DNA from 2 places in the Chryseomicrobium aureum genome. Region 2 is predicted to be linked to the other one. Evidence: riboswitches for the same ligand, from Rfam matches in the RefSeq annotation. Region 2 holds a riboswitch; the other holds the start of a gene.
The links. Region 2 has a riboswitch for cobalamin ahead of ACF3OH_RS10345 (hypothetical protein). Riboswitches for the same ligand answer to the same signal wherever they lie in the genome.
Positions count from the first base shown of each region.

Region 1 (7,307 bases), 190 kb from region 2:
TCTCTGTGAAGAAAGTGAAAGCAGGATACAAAGGCCCAAGTGGCAAGTGTGAATCCGGTTTCAAACCTTTCCAAATAAAATCAATTGCGCCTAATTGAACGAGTAAAAACCCGTAGAAGAACATGACGTGGATTGCACCACTTTTCTTATCCTTCAATAGTTTCTTTTGTCCAAATACATACACCCAAATCTTGCGCATACGCTCTTTGACATTATCTTCGAACTCGACTTTTTTCCCGAGTTTGATGAATTGGTAACGTGTCTTGAGCAGGTACGCGAATAAGTAAATGGCATAGCCAGTTACAGCGATGAATAGAACCCAGTTTGCGATTAATAACGGACTCAATTTCTTCTCCCCCTCTAGGATGACATTCGATCTTACTTGTAAGCATAACAACGCTATTCGAAGAAAGAAAGTGTTTGTTTCAGTATAAAAATGAATGAGCATTCAGTCAAGGTTTTTTTCCTCATCTAAAAATCCCCTGACCAACAAAAGCTGATCAGGGGATTGGAACACTATTCTTTTTCTGTGTGAAACACTTTTGCGCCGCGGATGTACTCTACGTCGCGGACTCCACTGCGAGCATTGACCACGCGTGCTGCCGCGAACAAATAATCCGACAAACGGTTCAAATAGCGCTGAACGATGATAGGAACATCCTCCTGTTGTTTCATCAAACTCACCATTTGACGTTCTGCACGGCGCGCAACTGTTCGCGCGATATGAAGAGTCGCTGCAGCAGAAGTTCCACCTGGTAAGATGAACCGTTCGAGTGCCGGCCCTTCCTCCATCAACTGGTCGATACGCTTTTCTAAAACTTCGATTGGTTCTTCTGTCAATTTATAATTCCGGACTTTTGTTACAACGGCTAAATCACCACCACAATCAAAAAGTTCGTGTTGGATAGCTTCTAAATCTTCAAGAATGTCCTTGAATAATTCCGCATTAAGTTCCGTAACAGCTTTGCCAATAAAAGAATTGGCTTCATCGATCGTGCCGTACGTTTCAATTCGTAGATCGTCTTTATCTGCGCGCGCACCAATTAAACTGGTTTGCCCTTTGTCCCCTGTTTTCGTGTAAATCTTCATTTAGTTTTCCTCCCCTTGTGCCTGTTTGTAAGAACGAATCGCTTGGCGTGTACAGTCGACGACGCCTTTTCCGATTAACTTTCCGAGTTCCGTGATTGGGCCCCCGTAAGGTAAGTTCTCTCCTTGTTGGGTGGCTGCGACCACAAGACTATCTGTTGGCGTACCCGTCGCTAACGTCCCAGTGCGTTTATCCAAGACTTGTTCTTCCGCAAGAGCTTTCGTCTTCGCTTCTGTGGCTGTCATCATCGCTTCAATAAACGCTTCATCTGACAAGTTTCCGTTCACGAGGATCCATGTATTGATTGTACCAATGGCTGGTAGAGACTGCACTTCATGTGCCCGTGACACATCGAGAGCGTTTCCGATGCCCGCGGTGACCATGATGACGAGTGATCCAAATGACGCTTCATACTCTTTGATAGCTGCTCCGCTTACATCTACTGCTGTGAGTTGCATGACGGTCTCTGTTGGAATCCAATGACGCGTGCGCGCAAACTGCTTCACTTCCTGTTCCACATCATTGACGTTGTATGTCTGCGGTACTTGCCGATTCACGATTGTGCGGTACCAGCCAAAACCCGGATTCAAAACTGCTGAGGACACAACGCGAAGTGGACGCTCCTTGTGAAGCACAATGGCGTTTTCGGTCACGAGCACGTCCGTGGCACGAACCCAGGAAATTGAGCTTTCCACTTCACTTGGCAATAAAGTCATCTGCGGCTTAGGTTCAACCGGGTGCGCCGCGACATCTAGACGTGTCTCATAGACCGTTTCGAGAGTCTCTTTTGCAACAACTTCATGTGGCTCTCCGTAGGCGGACACGCGGCCTTTTTCCAGGAGCAACAAATGATCACAATAAAGAGAAGCCAGGTTGATATCGTGGAATACACTGACGACGGCTGTATTTTGCGTTTGTACATGCATTTTTAACGTATCAAGCAATTGTTTTTGGTGTGCGATATCTAGGTGATTCGTCGGCTCATCGAGAAGAAGAAGATTCGCTTGCTGGGCAAGTGCTTGTGCGACAAATACTCGTTGCTGCTCCCCACCCGATAATGTCGTAATTTCTTGATACGCATACGGTACAACTTGGGTAATCTGCATGGCCTCCATGACAGCTTCCTCATCCGCTGTCTTCCAGCTTGAGAACAACCCTTGTTGATGCGGGTAGCGTCCAAGCGACACCGCTTCTTTTACAGTCATCCCAAAACTTTGGGGCGGCAATTGCGGAAGCACGGCCATCTTGCGTGCGAGTTCTTTTGGTTTATAAGATGTCATTGGCTTGTCTTCGATAGAGACTTTCCCAGAGGATGCAGAGAGCAGTCCACTGACAAGCTTCAAAAGTGTCGACTTCCCACTTCCGTTCGGACCGAGAATCCCTAAGATTTCTCCAGGTTTCACTGTGAACGAGACATCATGGACAATAGGATGGGCGTAACCACCGGAAATCTTTTCGACTCGTAACATCTAGCTCACGCCCTTTCGTCGCTGGCGGAAGAAAATCCACGCAAATACAGGTGCCCCTATGAATGCGGTCATGACACCAATTGGTAGCTCGGTCGGCTCGATAATCGTGCGTGCCACCAAGTCACATAAAATGAGTAAGGATGCGCCGTTGATCATACTGAGTGGCAACACGTGCCGGTTGTCAGCACCGAATAATTGCCGGACCATGTGCGGCACGACCAGACCGACAAATCCAATCGTTCCCGAAACTGCTACCGCTGCCCCAGTCAACATGGAACCTGCAACGAGGACTTCTTTTTTCACGCGCGCGACATTGACCCCTAAATGATGTGCACGGTCTTCACCAAGTTGTAGGGCATTCAAATCTCGCACTCGGAATAAAAGCCATGTACCCGCAATCGCCACGAACGGTACAATCATTTGCACGTGTGTCCATGTGCGCATGGCAACGCTTCCGAGTAACCAGCCAATAATTTGGCGCAATTCTTCGCCAGTTAAAGCGATCATGAGCGAAATCATGGCACCGAAAAAGGAACTCGTAATAATCCCTGTCAAAATGATAGTTTCCATCCGCAGTGAGCGGTCAATCATGCGGGCGAATGAAACCACGACGATGAGTGTGACAACCGCTCCGACCATACTGAGTAGCGGTAATGTGAACATCCCAAAAAAAGGGAAAGACAATCCAAAAAAGATGGTTGCCACGGCTCCGACTGATGCGCCGGAAGAGACACCGAGTGTGTACGGGTCAGCAAGTGGATTTTTCAATAATGCCTGGAATGCAGCTCCAGCCACTGCTAAGCTAGCTCCGACAAGGGCTGCGAGAAACACACGCGGCATCCGGATATTCCAGACAATTGTTGAGGCGGTTGCATCCTCGCTCCCTCCCCATAAAGTGGATACTGGAATCTGGACGGCACCAATCGAGACACCGAGCCAGATTGAAGCGACTAACAGCAAGATCGATACAATCCAGCCAAGAGGTCTTCTAGTCATTCATAATTTCCGGGTAGACAGCCTTTGCAAGCTCTTCAAGAGCCAGTGCAAGACGCGGTCCCGGACGCGTTGTAATATCTTCATTCACTTCTATGACAGCATCTTGCTGCACTGCTGTCACTTGATCAAATCCAGGTCGTGCTTTCACAGCATCCACGGCATTTTCCATGTAGTTATACGTCAAGACGATGACATCTGGGTTGCGTGAGATGATTTCTTCTGAGTTCATCATCAGCCAGCCTTCTTGGTCCGCTACAACATTTTCTGCATTGATAAGGTCTAGTAGTTCTTGATTCAATGTACCTTGGCCTGCTGTGTAGATTTCAGGGTCCCCCGATGCTTCTAAGAAAACTTTTTTCGGTGTTTCAACCGCTTCTAATTTACTCGCTACTTCTTCTACTTGCGCTTTCATATCTGAAACGACTTGATCAGCTTCTTCTGATTTCCCCGTCACTTCTCCGATGTCGAGAATGGTCTCGTACGTTTCATCAAAACTCATTGCATTGTCAACGACAAATACTTGCACACCTGAGTCAATCAGTGGTTGCAAACCTGCCTCTGCTGACGACCAGCTCGATTCATGTGCAAGGATTAGGTCGGGTTGGAGAGCGGTCATCACTTCGATGTTAAATTCAAATGAACCGATTTTTTCTTTCGTCGTTGCCGCTTCTGGGTAGTTATCGTAATCTGTGACCCCTACGACTTCTTCATCTAATCCTAAGGCGAACAAGATTTCCGTGTTACTCGGAATCATCGAGATGATAGCGTCTGGTGCTTCTTCCAGAGTGATTTCATTGCCCACTGCATCAGTAACTGTGAGTGGAAATGCTGTATCTTCTGTTTCCGGAGTTGTTGACGTCTCCGGAGTTTCAGTTGCTTCTTCGTTCGTACATGCCCCTAGTAGTAACGTGGCTGCTAAAAGTGAACTTACCCATTTTTTCATTGTCTTTCCCCTTTTCTGTGTATGTAAAAAACCCGCCTTCCTCTACGGAAAGACGGGTAAAAATAGGTATAAATCGGCTAGAGCATGCAAAAAGGCATAGTCGACTTACACCAACCCATCCTCGTAGGTTCACGGCGCATTCAACAAGGCAGGTTTCCTGGCTTACGACTGATGTCGCTTACAGTGGCGGGACCGCGCTGGACTTTCACCAGCTTCCCTTTTACCTCAAGCAATCCGTTACTTGAGCACCTTGTTGTGTTGTGTCTAGCGTACTACATTTTCTCTGGAGCGGAAACCCCTAATAATTTCAGTGCATTTTCAATCGTTTGGCGCGTAGCCGAAATCAGTGCAAGGCGTGCTTGTGACAAGTCTTTTGCTTCTGGGTCCAATACTTTGTTGGCATTGTAGAAGCTATGGAACTGTGCAGCTAGTTCTTGAATGTACGTTGCCACGCGGTGCGGTGCACGAAGTTTTGCTGCATCTGCCACCACTTGTGGGAAGTCTCCCACTTTTTTCATCAAGTCAATCTCTTTTTCGTCCGTTAACAAGGACAAGTTTTCAACCGAAGCTGCCATCTGGTGCTCTTCTGCTGCACGAAGGATTGAACAGATACGCGCATGTGCGTATTGTGCATAATAAACAGGATTTTCATTTGACTGAGAAACAGCCAGGTCAAGGTCAAAGTCCATGTGCGAATCGCCTGAACGCATACCGAAGAAATAACGCACTGCATCGAGCCCAACTTCTTCTACTAGTTCACGCATCGTCACAGCTTTCCCTGTACGTTTGCTCATCTTCATTTTCTCGCCGTCTTTATACAATTGCACCATTTGAATGACGCTGACTTCTAACGTGTCGCGGTCATAACCGAGCGCTTGAATGGCTGCTTTCATACGTGGAATGTACCCGTGGTGGTCCGCACCCCAAATGTTGATCAGCTTTTCAAAACCACGGTTGATCTTGTCTTCGTGGTACGCAAGGTCTGGCGTCAAGTATGTGTAGCTGCCGTCTTGTTTGATCAGTACGCGGTCTTTGTCATCGCCAAATGTTGTCGAGCGGAACCAGGTCGCGCCTTCTTCTTCGTAGATATGGCCGTTCGCACGAAGCTTGTCCAGTGCCACGTCAATTTTGCCGTTTTTATAAAGTGAAGACTCCGAGAACCACTCGTCGAAGTTCACGCGGAAGTCTGCTAGATCTTGTTGCAATTTCTCAAGTTCTTTTTGTAACCCGTAGCTGCGGAAGAATTCATAACGTTCTTCGTCCGATAGAGATGCGTATTTGTCCCCGTCGTTTGCTGCAAGTTCCCCAGCAATGTCTTTAATATCTTGTCCATGGTAACCGTCTTCCGGCATGTCCCGGTCTTGCCCGAGCGCTTGGAAGTAGCGTGCTTCTAACGAAAGCGCCAAATTGTGAATTTGGTTTCCAGCGTCGTTGATGTAATATTCACGGCTCACGTCATAGCCTGCGAAATCAAGAACGTTACACAGTGAGTCTCCTACAGAAGCTCCGCGCGCGTGGCCGAGGTGCAAGTCGCCTGTTGGGTTCGCAGAGACAAACTCGACTTGTACTTTTTCGCCTTCCCCAGTGTCTGAGCGACCGAATGCCGTACCCGCTGTAAAAGCTGTGTTGATGACTTGTTGCAGGTAGTCTTTTTTTGTACGGATATTTAGGAAACCAGGTCCCGCGATTTCAACAGATTCAATCGATGTTCCTTCTGTTTCAAGTTTCTCTAAAATCTGTTCAGCAATGGCACGCGGGTTTTTCTTCGCGATTTTTGTGAGTTGCATAGCAACGTTTGTCGCGTAATCCCCGTTTGCTTTGTCACGAGGGGCTTCTAAGTGGATCGAAACCGACTGGTCGCCTGCTAGACCTGTCGCGTCGACTGCTTTTTGAAGAGCGTCTTTAATGGATTGTTGAAGTTGTTCTACTGCATTCATTCGGTTACCTCCGTATAATGATAGTCGATTGTGTAATCGCCCATTTTTTCACTGTCTTGATAAAGAGAATATTCAATGCGGTCGTGGCCTTCTGTATGGATGATTCGACTCGTGAATACTTCCAGCGGCATCGTGTGACCGTGCATTGTATAGTGCCCTTTTGTTTTTTGTCCAAGTTCGAACTCAATTCGCATATCCGCGACGCCGCGCCGTCGGATGTAGCCACCGGACCCTTCAAATTTAACGAGGGTTTGGGTGATTTCTTCTGTCACTTCTTCAAACCGTAAGAAGCGTTTTTGTTGTTTGTAATACATCGAGCCAGTTGCTCGGTGGTATTCCTGGGTCATTTTTGTTCCGGGATGCTTGAAGGTCGACACAATCTTCAGCTGAATCGGAATCCCTGCCTGTTCGGTCATTCTCAAGCCCTCTTTTCGGTATTTGGTTATTTCTATAACCTTTTTAGTATACGGGAGATTGGGGAGATTGTGAAGGTGGGAGTGTTGTTACAAAAAAACACGGAAATCGAGAATACCTCGACTTCCGTGTTTTGAACTCTTACTCTTTTATCCACCCAAGCAACATCTCACGAATCAATTTTGAAGCCGTGTTTGCTGTTTGCTCCGATGAATCATAAATCGGTGCCACTTCAACTAAATCAAAGCCGACCACGTTGACGCCAGAGTTTGCGATTGCGTGGATCGAAGCAAGTAGCTCGCGGCTTGTTATACCACCGCAGTCTACTGTGCCCGTTCCAGGTGCATGCGCTGGGTCTAAGACATCGATATCGATCGTCACGTATACCGGGCGACCTTCAAGTTTTGGTAACACTTTTTTCAGTGGTTCCAATACTTCAAACTTTGCAATTTCCATACCGT
Region 1 is NZ_CP171117.1:2,163,304-2,170,610, forward strand. It holds gene ACF3OH_RS11235 ((Fe-S)-binding protein) at 1-346, opposite strand, end outside; gene ACF3OH_RS11240 (cob(I)yrinic acid a,c-diamide adenosyltransferase) at 517-1,089, opposite strand; gene ACF3OH_RS11245 (adenosylcobinamide amidohydrolase) at 1,090-2,556, opposite strand; gene ACF3OH_RS11250 (iron ABC transporter permease) at 2,557-3,552, opposite strand; gene ACF3OH_RS11255 (ABC transporter substrate-binding protein) at 3,545-4,495, opposite strand; cobalamin riboswitch at 4,625-4,763, opposite strand; gene argS (arginine--tRNA ligase) at 4,768-6,432, opposite strand; gene ACF3OH_RS11265 (DUF1934 domain-containing protein) at 6,429-6,848, opposite strand; gene speB (agmatinase) at 6,988-7,307, opposite strand, start outside.
Region 1: it holds a riboswitch for cobalamin, as region 2 does, so the genes downstream of both, ACF3OH_RS11255 (ABC transporter substrate-binding protein) here and ACF3OH_RS10345 (hypothetical protein) in region 2, are expected to answer to the same signal.

Region 2 (7,307 bases):
AAAGTAAACCAAGACTTTATTAATCGAATCACACCACCGTGGACCACTAAAATAAATGGACTATCTGAAGTGTCTAGTAAATTAAACAAAGCTTGATGTACGCGTGTTTCAAACTCGCTAAACGATTCACCCTTTGGTGGTGTGGATTCAAGTGGTCGATCAATCCAGTTTCTATAAGCTGTATCGAACTGCAAATCTGCATACGTCTTTTCTTCCCAGTCACCGAAATGCAACTCCCGGAAGCTTGCATCAGTATGTACCGTGCTTCTTGGAAAATAAAGTGTTGAGGTTTGGATACATCGAATCAAGTCGCTAGAATAGACCTGAATCTCCTGATTAGTGAGTGGAGGAACGTCTGCATCCAAAATTTCTTGATTTGTCCACCCGATATACTGTTTCTGTTGATTTCCATAAGTTGGTAGATGTCGCATTATAATAAGATCAACAAGACGAGCCATACGACTAATTCGCCTCCTTCTATAAATGCTCCGCACATATCACCGGATGCCCCTCCAAAATGCTTTCTCGTCCAGATTTTGAAGTACCAAATCCCAATGAAAAGAACCGCAACAGGGCCACTGCTAACTGGAAGGAGTACAATCAAAGTAGCCAGAATAAAGAGTTGGATAAATGTCAGGGGAAGGAATGAGAAATACTGTCTGAAAAAATGTGCCATACCATGTTCTTTTGATGGATTTGTTCCAACTAAATACAACACCATTCCACACCGAATTAAAATCGGAATTGCTAGCCAGTGAAGTATGGAAAGCTCTAAGCTGATCAACTGCACATAAATTCCGAACCGCATCAGTAACGAGACGCCAACTGTCATCGCACCAAACGCTCCCACACGAGGGTCTTTTAATATTTGCTGACGTTTTGCCTGGTCTTTATAAGAAAAATAAGCGTCTGCAGTATCTGTCAGACCATCTAAATGGAGGCCACCTATAAAGGCAAGATGCGCTGCAACCAACAAAGCTGCAAGAAGTACGATATGAAGCTCATTCGATAAGAGTGTATAAAGTCCGAAAAGAAGTGTTCCTTCAAGCAATCCGATGAAAGGGAAGACGGCAAACATTGAAGTGATGGACCGTTTTGTCATCGGCAAGGTGGCTTTAACGGGAATGCTACTAAAAAACTGTAAGGCAAGTGGCAAGCCACTGAGTAGTTCTTTCATCTTGAGGCTCCTTCCAGACCTTTGGGATTCCAAACGTCACTTCTATGCTGCAATCGGACTCTGCTACAATCCATTGATGAAGTTCGCCGAGCCACTTTCTGTATTCTTCCGTTTCGGGGTATACGGATGTGGGCTCGTCAAATACCTCGTTCGACACTAAAATGACAGGTATCCCAGTCTTTTTCCACATCGAAATTTGTTGTGTCAATGAAGCAACTAGTGTTGTTTTGTCGACATTCTCAAACCAAAAATTGCCGAGCCATGTCGTCAAGCAATCCCACAAAATCGGCTGGTCAGTTGGAAACGGTCGCTCGAGTGGCGTGAGGGCATCGCGGACTTCGATGGTTTCCCATGCGACCCCACTTGACGTTCGGAGCCGCTGGTGATGTTGAATGCGTTCCATCATCTCGGAGTCGGTTGCTTGTCCAGAAGCGATATAAAGAGGGGGATAGGTGGTTATGAGGGAAGTGGCCAGTTTTTCTGCAAACTGACTTTTTCCACTGCGTGCGCCGCCTGAAACAAAAATAAGCATAGAGATTCCTCCTGTGGTTTTGTATACTACTCGTCAAAGAGGTGTTGAAATGATCAAGATTGCAGTGATTAGTGATGTGCATGGTGAAGAGCGACAGTTTAAGCGTCTTGCCCAAGAACTGGAAGAAAAACAACCGGACCTCATTATCGACAATGGAGACTTTTTCTATGGAAGTCCGGAAGCTTTTTATTACGAGATGATGAAGAAACGGCCACCAATTTTGGATCTAGCAAAAGAATTGATTTCTGTTGCTGTGCCTGGAAATCATGAATTCACAAATTCCTATCGAACATTCAAAACAGCACAAAATGATATGCCCTATGAGTGGATTTGTGCCAACGTATCTGGCTTTACACCCTATGTAGTCAAACATATCAAAGGGATAAAACTCGTGATTATTGGACTAACGACGCCACTTATTCGGGAGTGGGACGAGACTGGTGAGCTTAGTCACCTTGACATTCGTAACCCAGTGGATGCTTTGAAAAAATGGATACCTTCTATTTTAGCTAGTGAGTCACCTGATCTACTAATCGTTAGCTATCACGGTGGTTTTGAACGAGATCCAGATAGTGACTGGCCATTTCACGGTGCTGAGAGTGAAAATGAGGCGCTCAGAATCGCGCACGCTTTCCCTGATATTGATCTATTGATCACAGGTCATCAGCATCTGCGAATGAATACTGAGGTCAATGGTGTACACATTATTCAACCGGGCTCTCACGCAATTGGCTATACCGAAGTGATGATTGACACTGAAACTGCATCAAATCAGTTTGCCAGTGCGTTTCGTACAATTGAAAACAACTTGAATGAGCCGACGGAAGCAGATGAATGGCTTGATACAGTCATTGCCGAGTGGCCACAGGATACTCGGTTTTCCGGAATGCTTTCATCCAGACTGCATAGGCACCCATTTCATGACTTGATGCATGAAGCCTTTCAACTAGCGACAGGTGCTCAGTTGACCGTATTTGAAATGCCCTATCTAGAAAATGGCGGGTTCTTTGGTTCTATTACGCGCAGGGATGTCTTGCGTCACACACCACATGCAGCACCTCTCCAGATCATCGAATTGACGGCAAGTCAGGTTAAAACTTTACTTGAAGAAAGTGCCGCTGTATTTACTGTTCATCCAAAAACGGGTGTGCCCTGTTTTTTATCTGAAATCAGAGAACTAGCACCCGCTCCGTATGTACACGATGTGTGGGGTGGAATCGATTATACGGTAGATATCACACGTCCTGTTAGCAAACGTATCACACAGCTCCAAATTGGAGGGCGAGATGTTTTTGGTGATGAGCGCTTTGAAGTCGCCATCAGTCGCTATCGTCTAACTGGCTATGATTTTCCTCTATATACAACTGCTCAGGTAGTTCGATCAACGAACCGTACGATTCCGGAAATCTTACTTGATTTTATTGCGCAAACAACTCTGGATACACCGTTTGGGCAGCAAGCTCAACAGCCTCACCGATCCGAGTTGCAGGGCGACTCATAATATCGCTATCTACTTGATAGATGGCTTCGTTCTTTACAGCAGTGATAGATTCCCATGCTGGGCGACTCATCAATTCACCAATTGGGTCGTCCACATAGTTGACCGTCGTCAAAATAACTTCTGGATCTTTTTCAATAATACTTTCGCTCGAGACATTGAACCAGCCAGTTTGATCTGCAAAGATGTTTTCAATTCCAGCAGCTTTTAAAATCTCTTGTTGGAATGAACCTTCTCCAGTTGACCAGATATCTGGAGCAGGAGAAATTTCAAAGTACACGCGTTTTGGTGTGTCGAGGGTTGCTACTTTTTCTTTCACGCCTGCAATTTGTGCTTTGATTTCTTCTATTAATTCTTCTCCACGTTCTTCAGCGCCCACTACAGTTGCAATTTGTTCGATGTCTCCGTAAACATCTTCAAAAGTAGAAGCGGTTTCGATAACAACCACTGGAATGCCTGCTTCTTCGAGTGGAGCGATTTGCAAGTCATCGCCAATTGTATACGCAATGACAACGTCTGGATCCATTTCAATGATGCGCTCGGCATTAATCGTCATCGAGTCGGAGATGCGCTCGATGTCTGCTGCTTCTTCCGGGTATGTATCAAACTCCGTTACACCAATCACTTTTTCACCAACTCCTAGGTCAAAAAGGATTTCTGTATTACTTGGTTGAAGAGAGACGATGGTTTCAGGTACTTCTGGAAGTATAATATCTTCGCCACGGTCATCTGTCACGGTGTATTCAGTAGTTTCCTCTGTTTGTTCGTTTGGTGTTTCAGTTGCATCTGAAGCTTGTTGTTGGCAGCCAGCTAAAACAAGTGTGAGAAATGCTGCTGCAGAAAGCCATTTTTTCATGTGAGTATTCATCCTTTTCCATATGATTTTGAGTGAAAGACGATTTCTTCGATTCCTTGGTTCTGGTTTACGGCGACGGCTAGCACGAAGAAGACGTTCGCGAGTAATCCAAGAAAGGAAAATAACAATTCATCGACAGGACGTTCTTGTGACACCTTATGCAATGCACGATAGGACTTTTTTGCTTCACTTCTGCAAACATGAAGCAGCGCGGCACCCTGCGTACCTTGTGGGAGGTAGAAGTTCTTCCAGTCATCACGACGTGTGATATACCGATCATAGATGTCATCCAACCACGCAAGGTCTTGCTCGGTGATAGCCATGCGGCCTCGAACCGATCCGTTCAGGTGATAGGCAAGGGGTTGGAGGCGTTCTAAAATTGCGATTTCCTCGCATTGTTTTTCAATGCGAAGACTAGCAAGAGCCTCCCCGATGCGAGTTGTCAGAGAGTCTGTACGAATCTCGTAATCAACAAGACAGCTCTTTTCACGCATAAATGGATAGCACGAGTAGCGGGCTTTTGATGTAGTTTTGGTCATAAATCTCCTTTCCATTTTGGGTAGACGTTCCTTATATACAAAAAAAGCTGCCTCCGAAGAGACAGCTGAGAAATGGAAACGTTTCACAAAAAAGAAATGAAGAAAGTCTCCATTTCCCAATCCCCGAAGAAACGTCTGAATCGGTTTTGTTCGGCAGGTCTTCTGGCTTGCGTCATCCTCTGGCTCCCTTCCCATGCACGTGCACAGTGGTTATTGAGCTTTCGTCAGCATCACAGTTGCGGGGACAGCGTTAGATTTTCACTAACTTCCCTTTTAAACTACATGTTGTAGTACCTGAACAAAACATCCACAAAATATTGAATTAGTAACTCGAGGATAAGTATAGCACTAGGCTGAATTAACTGTCACTATGCTTTTTTATATGAATGAAAAAACCTTCCATCAAAGTTCGAGATGGAAGGCTCTACAACAATTATTTTTTGATAAAAAATCGCATTACTTTGTTCGCAAAGTCCTCATATGAAAACCCTTCAGAACGGTTGTTGTACCATTTTCGAACCGTCTCTACGATCCAAAACGGCACTGCACGCCCCTCAAAAAGATGATAATAGTCTTCATATCCACGCTTCAAATCTTCCCACCGATTGTCATTACCAGGTAGCACATACTCCGATACATCAATTATTTTTGCGCGGCCGTCTTGTAATAAAACATTTTTAAGATGGATATCTCGAGGGTTTAGACCTTTGCTCCGAACATACTCTCGTGCCTTCTCTACATCCTCAACTGCTTCTTTAGGAATCGAAATACCTTGCAGAATACAGTCAAAAAACGTGATGCCTGGTTCATAACTTACTATTAAGACAGAGGCAGTGGCGGCGTAGCACGTCGGAAAATACGGAGAATCGCCAAGTTGTTTATAGACCTCAGCTTCCACAGCGATTTTTTCCCTCTTTTCGTTCGCATACACTTTAAACGCATATTCCGGTGTCTCAGAAGAATGAAAGACAGCTGCGTCTGTTCCCACGCCAATGCATCGCATGCCCTCAGCGAATCCAAGAACTGTAACAGGCTCATTATTTGGGTTGGCTGTTATTTGAATTGTGGAAAGCGCGTCAAGAGTAGACTCCAAGTTTTCATTCATAACACAAGCACCTTCCTTTTTCGTGATGTGAAATTTAGACGACGAAATCCGTGAAATGTTGCAAGTGCCCTGACACAAACTATGCATCTGCATACACTACACTAATGATACATGAAAGGAATGACTTGATGCACCATTATAACTCATGTCCTGAGCCACTTGTGTTAAACATTGAAGAAGCCACTCTTGAGAATAAGACATTTCGAACCATGATATGGACGGGCCATTATTTACAGCTGACAGTGATGAGTATTCCGGTATGTGAGACAACCCCAGGGGTTATTTCATAAAGCAAATATGATAAACTTAAAGCACCAGATTCTGTAAAGGGGAGAAGGCAAATGGGCGCTATCTATGCACTCGTAGTATTTGGACTAGTCGGTTATATTTTGTACAAAGTTCTTATCAAAAAATCTGTTCCACCAAGCACGTTCTCACCTGTCGATGAGTTCACGATGGGCATCAAACCCGATGTGGATCAAAAATTTCCGCTTGAAGACACGCGACATTCAACGCCGTATGAAGAATCAATCGAAATAGCAGAGCCTTATCAGAGAAACCAAGATAAGCTGTAATAGAATTACGACCCTGGAGAGATTCGAACCCCTCGACCGATGGCATAGTGTGACGAAATAGAATGGAAAGGTGTGAGTTGGTGAAAGTAGCAGTCATCCAATTGAATTCGAGACAAGATAAACAACACAATTTAAAAAAAATTGAGAGATTCATTCGAGAAGCAGCAACCGCTGGAGCAGAACTCGTATCTCTTCCCGAAAATTGCAATTTCTTAGGGCAAGATGCTGAAAAGATTCATTCAGCAGAAGAGATACCTACTGGGCAAACAACCCAGTTGTTTCAACAGCTCGCAAAAGAGTTGAACCTTTTCATTCATGTCGGCAGTATAACCGAACCCTATTCTGATACGAAGTCCTATAATACAAGTTATGTTGTTTTTCCGGACGGAGAACTTTCGAGGCGCTACCGAAAGATTCATTTGTTCGATATTGATATTCCAGGTGTATCTACACACAAAGAGTCAGATTTTTTTGAGGCAGGATCAACTCTTGAAACTGTGGAACTTCCTTTTGGCAAAGCTGGCCTAAGTATCTGTTATGACCTTCGTTTTCCGGAACTCTACCGGCAGTATGTGAAACAGGGGGCAAAGATTTTATTTGTTCCCGCAGCTTTCACACGTTACACGGGCATGCTTCACTGGGAATCACTTCTTCGTGCCCGCGCTATTGAAAATCAATGCTATGTAATTGCAGCGGGTCAGCACGGGACGTATCATCCTGGGAAAGAGTGTTTTGGTAATAGTATGATTATCGATCCGTGGGGAGTAGTGGTGGCAAGGGCTTCCGAAGAAGAAGGTGTTACGATTGCCGACCTAAAATCGGAACTCGTTGAGTCTGCACGGTCAAACATCCCAGCACTGACGCATACTAGAAACGATGTTTATTAAAGACATAAAGCTAGTCTTTAGGGATACTGCACGATAGAATAGAAAGACATGATTAATTCAAGACAACTAGAGGAGTTTGAGACGTGCGCTTGTTTTTAGTAACAATTTTGGTAGTAGGTTTTTTAGTAGTGGGGTCAT
Region 2 is NZ_CP171117.1:1,972,096-1,979,402, reverse strand. It holds gene ACF3OH_RS10370 (histidine phosphatase family protein) at 1-458, opposite strand, end outside; gene cobS (adenosylcobinamide-GDP ribazoletransferase) at 431-1,177, opposite strand; gene ACF3OH_RS10360 (bifunctional adenosylcobinamide kinase/adenosylcobinamide-phosphate guanylyltransferase) at 1,131-1,709, opposite strand; gene ACF3OH_RS10355 (bifunctional metallophosphatase/5'-nucleotidase) at 1,759-3,210, shown strand; gene ACF3OH_RS10350 (ABC transporter substrate-binding protein) at 3,128-4,063, opposite strand; gene ACF3OH_RS10345 (hypothetical protein) at 4,072-4,602, opposite strand; cobalamin riboswitch at 4,737-4,915, opposite strand; gene ACF3OH_RS10340 (serine/threonine protein kinase) at 5,036-5,707, opposite strand; gene ACF3OH_RS10335 (hypothetical protein) at 6,049-6,282, shown strand; gene ACF3OH_RS10330 (carbon-nitrogen hydrolase family protein) at 6,363-7,169, shown strand; gene ACF3OH_RS10325 (hypothetical protein) at 7,253-7,307, shown strand, end outside.